DNA from 2 places in the Neobacillus sp. YIM B06451 genome. Region 2 is predicted to be linked to the other one. Evidence: riboswitches for the same ligand, from Rfam matches in the RefSeq annotation. Region 2 holds a riboswitch; the other holds the start of a gene.
The links. A riboswitch is a leader RNA that binds a small molecule or an ion and turns the genes downstream of it on or off. The one in region 2 is predicted to bind S-adenosylmethionine.
Positions count from the first base shown of each region.

Region 1: it holds a riboswitch for S-adenosylmethionine, as region 2 does, so the genes downstream of both, RB160_RS22340 (MFS transporter) here and RB160_RS16265 (O-acetylhomoserine aminocarboxypropyltransferase/cysteine synthase family protein) in region 2, are expected to answer to the same signal.

Region 1 is NZ_JAVFKJ010000021.1:19,729-21,930, reverse strand. Features, by position in the region: gene RB160_RS22340 (MFS transporter) at 1-1,077, opposite strand, end outside; SAM riboswitch class I at 1,434-1,551, opposite strand; gene RB160_RS22335 (M3 family metallopeptidase) at 1,760-2,202, opposite strand, start outside.
Region 2 is NZ_JAVFKJ010000010.1:137,908-140,109, reverse strand. Features, by position in the region: gene RB160_RS16270 (hypothetical protein) at 300-524, opposite strand; SAM riboswitch class I at 785-893, shown strand; partial or broken gene RB160_RS16265 (O-acetylhomoserine aminocarboxypropyltransferase/cysteine synthase family protein) at 994-2,202, shown strand, end outside.

The sequences.
Region 1 (2,202 bases), on a different contig from region 2:
TCCAGGGACAGTAAACAACCAATAGGCAAAAACAACGAATACAGCGAAAACAGCACAGCTTGCGATGCGAAATGCTGGTATATTATCAGGGTTTCGACCGACAATCCAGGCAAAGACAGGCACCGACAATCCAAATATAAGCCCGGTAATTCCCATTGTTAGGTTTGCTTCTGTTGGTGCGAATCCACTTACATTGACAAGGTATATTGGCATATATAAAAGCACCATCACAGCCGCTGCATTATACCCTAAGACATAGAGTGATGTAAGAATTAAGCGTTTAGGGTCATATTTCAAACTATCCTTTAAAGGTGACGCCGAGATTTCTCCATTTTCCTGTAGTTTTTTGAACACTGGTGATTCATCTAATCCAGATCGTATAAATAACGCTATAAGCCCGAGCGGCGCAGCTGAAATAAATAATAGTCGCCATCCCCATTCGTTAAACGCATCACCACCTAACCATATTCCAAGCCCGTAGGCAGCAAACGCCGCAGCTGGATAGCATAAGCAGGTGCCTAACTGAATCAAACCCATTAAAAAGACTTTATTTTTTCTATTAGAAAACTCATAAACATAGGCCGCGGCGCCGACAAACTCTCCGCCTGCTGATATCCCTTGTACAGCCCGGCACGCCATCAAAAGAATCGGAGCGCCGATTCCAATGGCAGCGTATGAGGGGATCAGTCCAATACAAAGCGTCCCTATCGCCATCATGGAAATCGTTAATACAAGGAGTTTCTTACGTCCTATCCTGTCACCAATCGCACCCATGATGACACCACTTATTGGGCGCAGGAGATATGTAAAACCAAAGGCAAGCAACGAATAAAGGAGAGCGAATTCCCCAGCTTCCGAGAATAAGACCATGGATATGCCGATTGCTGCATAAGAATAGATTGCTAGATCATACCATTCGATAAAGTTGCCAATCGCACCCGATATCACGACTTTTCTAATTGTTTTCTGATCAGGTGCGCTGTTGGTTGACGATGCCAGTTCAGCTTGTTTCATTTTCATCCCTCTTTCAAAAATAATTGAGCTTTGCAACACGCTCTTTGATGCTGGATACTTCATGGTAAATTACCCTGAGGCTCCTAAATGTTCGGGTTTTTTGGTTATAGATAGGTCCTCTATTAGCCTCATAGTAAAAAAAATAGGTTGTCAAATGGTCAGGGTGCCGATTTACACTTTTTAACATTTTAATTTATGCATCTTTGATTCCTCCTACTTATTATCCCTATTTTTCCAATAGCATAACTTGGATATAAAGGCGTGTGGATGTATGGTTTTTTCTAAGAAACTGATATGGATATAATTAATTGGACAATGGCTTTAGGCGTTCCATCTGTCGCCAAGTCCTTATAAATACCAAAAAACCCCTTCCACTAAGGAAGAGGTTTTATAAACAGAGTCTATAGAGTCTACACCCTCCCTTATCTTCCAAGCTAAAATGCTTGCTGGACTTAGCACCTTATCACTGAAATACAATTTGAGTGATGGTTGCTGCAGGATCGTTGGACCAGATTCCTCCCCTGCTCTTAATAAGGAAAATATTCATTTTTTTAAGATTATTCTCATAATAGTTTACTAAAATAATACTGTCAAGTGATAAACTTTTTTGTTAGATATAGTGATCAACTTTCCCTGTTATGTTTTGCCTACAAAACCCTTTTGGATCAATGTTTCAACGTGCATCTAAATTTGGCTGGGCAGGGAAGCATTTTTCGGTTCAGCCACTTTTCTTTTTTTTAAAAACTTAAAAGCTCTTTTCCAGCTCGTCCACAATCGTACCAATATGGGCGATTGCCTGTTTGATGACGTCGGTTGTGCTCATGTCGAGTCCTGCCATTTTGTATAGGTCAAAGCCGCCCAATGTTCCCCCACGCTTCAAGACTTCTGTCCACTGCTCGCCGACGGAAACCCCTTCCTCCTTGATCCGGTTTGCTACGACAGTGGAAGCGGATGTGCCAATCGAGTAGGTGAACGGATAAAGGCCCATATAATAATGCGGCTGGCGCATCCACGTCAGTTTCGCGCTTTCATCGATCTCGACCGTTTCCCCCCAGAACTCCGATAAAATCGCGCCTTTCGTGTCGCTGATGACACTTGTCGTCAACGGAATCTCCTGGTCTGCCATTTTATACAGCCTTCTCAACAATTCGGCTTCTAGAATATGGGTAACGCAATTATGGTGGTAGC
Region 2 (2,202 bases):
TTACCTAAAACTATTCTATCCCTAAACCCATATGATTCTAGTTTACTATTTTGAATCATTTCTTCCTACTTACAAGGATTTTCTGAACAGAAAACGATTGGAAGTTTGGCCGAGGGAAGGTTTCTATTAAAAATTTTCTCAATTTGAAGTTTTAAAAAACCACAAAATGAAAAAAGGTACGAAACACCATCCTATTGAGGACAAGGTTCCACACCTTTTCGTTTTAGCTGAATAAGTAATTGGGGATTTTCTGAGGGAATCGTGCTGGAGATATCTAACTGAGCCTTCTTTTTGAGGACTTAAATCTCCCGCTCATTGCGGGCGGTTTTTTCCCGGATGAAATCCTGGTCCAGTTCCATTGCCTTAAACTTGCAGAGTATTTCTTCGTGGCGATCGGCGTTCTTTTGTTTTTCGGACTCGAATTCCTGCCGCATTTTCTGTTGCTCTGTAATCACATTGCCGACCATGCCAACCAATTGGGACAACATCGTTTCCATTCTTTCCAGCCGTTCTTCCATCTCCATATCACCTCCTTCTCACCGTCAATTATACTATATCCTTCGCCCAAAACTGAGAACCTCCTCTTCAAAATGGGAAAGTAAATTTTACAATTTCACGCTGTACATGTGAAATTCGAATCCTTTATGAGAACGCCTATAATCCATTTTACAAAAAAATGAAAAAGGAAAACATTTCGAATTTTCGGTTGACTTTTGTTCCTACCTTCACTTATAATCCTCTATAACACCCGGCGGTTAAACTAATCAAAAATTATATATGAAATCTCTTATCCAGAGTGACGGAGGGTCAGGCCCTATGAAGTCCGGCAACCTTCAGGCGAAAGCTTGAAAAGGTGCTAATTCCTGCAGGCGTTTTTGCCTGGAAGATAAGAGGAGGACCCCCCTCTTCTTATGGAGAGGGGTTTTTTGTTGTAAAAGAATTGAATTAACTGCCTGAATTACTTTGGAACTACAAATTGGAGGGAAAGACACAATGACAAATCAAAATGAAAACCTAGGACTTGAAACAATATTATTGCACGGCGGGCAATCCCCCGATGCAGTAACCGGATCTCGCGCCGTACCGATTTACCAGACCACATCTTATGTATTTGAAAGCACAGACCATGCGCAGAACCTTTTCTCGCTCGCCGAGTCCGGAAATATTTACACCCGGATCATGAACCCGACAACAGATGTTTTGGAAAAAAGAATTGCCCTTCTTGAAGGTGGCGCGGCGGCTCTTGCTGTTTCTTCCGGAATGGCTGCGATTGCCTTGTCAATCATGAACATTGCGGAGGCTGGCGATGAAATCGTCGCCGCGGAAAACTTATACGGCGGCACATACAACCTATTTGCCGTTACCCTTCCGAAGTTCGGCATTAAAGTGCGTTTTGTCGACTCGACCAATCCTGAAAACTTCCGTGATGCCATCACTCCAAAAACCAAAGCAGTCTTTGGCGAAATCATTGGCAATCCAAGCCTGAATGTATTCGATGTTGAAGCTGTAGCAAAAATCGCCCATGAAAATGGCATTCCACTCATTATTGACAATACCTTTGCACCTTATCAGTGCAGGCCGATCGAATGGGGGGCGGACATTGTTGTCCATTCGGCGACCAAATGGATCGGAGGGCACGGAACAACAATTGGCGGCCTTATTGTTGATGCTGGCCGTTTCGATTGGAACAGTGAGAGGTTCCCTGGCTTTACCGAGCCGGATGCAAGCTATAATGGCCTCCGTTTTGCGCAGGATGTAGGCGCGCTGGCATTCATCATTAAACTTCGCGTCCAGCTGTTGAGGGACTTAGGTTCATCGTTAAGCCCGCATAGTGCTTTCCTCTTGCTGCAGGGACTTGAGACCTTGCACTTGAGAATTCAAAAGCATAGTGAAAACGCGCTCGAAATTGCAAATTACTTGAAAGACCATCCAGCTGTTGAATGGGTTTCCTTCCCTGGCCTTGAGGATCACCCAAGCCATGAGCTTGCGAAAAAATACCTTGGCGGCGGTTTTGGATCGATTATTGTTTTTGGCATCAAAGGCGGCAGGGCTGCTGGTAAAAAAGTGATCGACAACATCAAATTGTGGTCTCATGTCGCAAATGTCGGCGATGCAAAATCACTGATCATCCATCCTGCTTCCACCACTCATCAGCAGCTAAGTCCAGAGGACCTAGCAAAAAGCGGTACAACCGAGGAACTG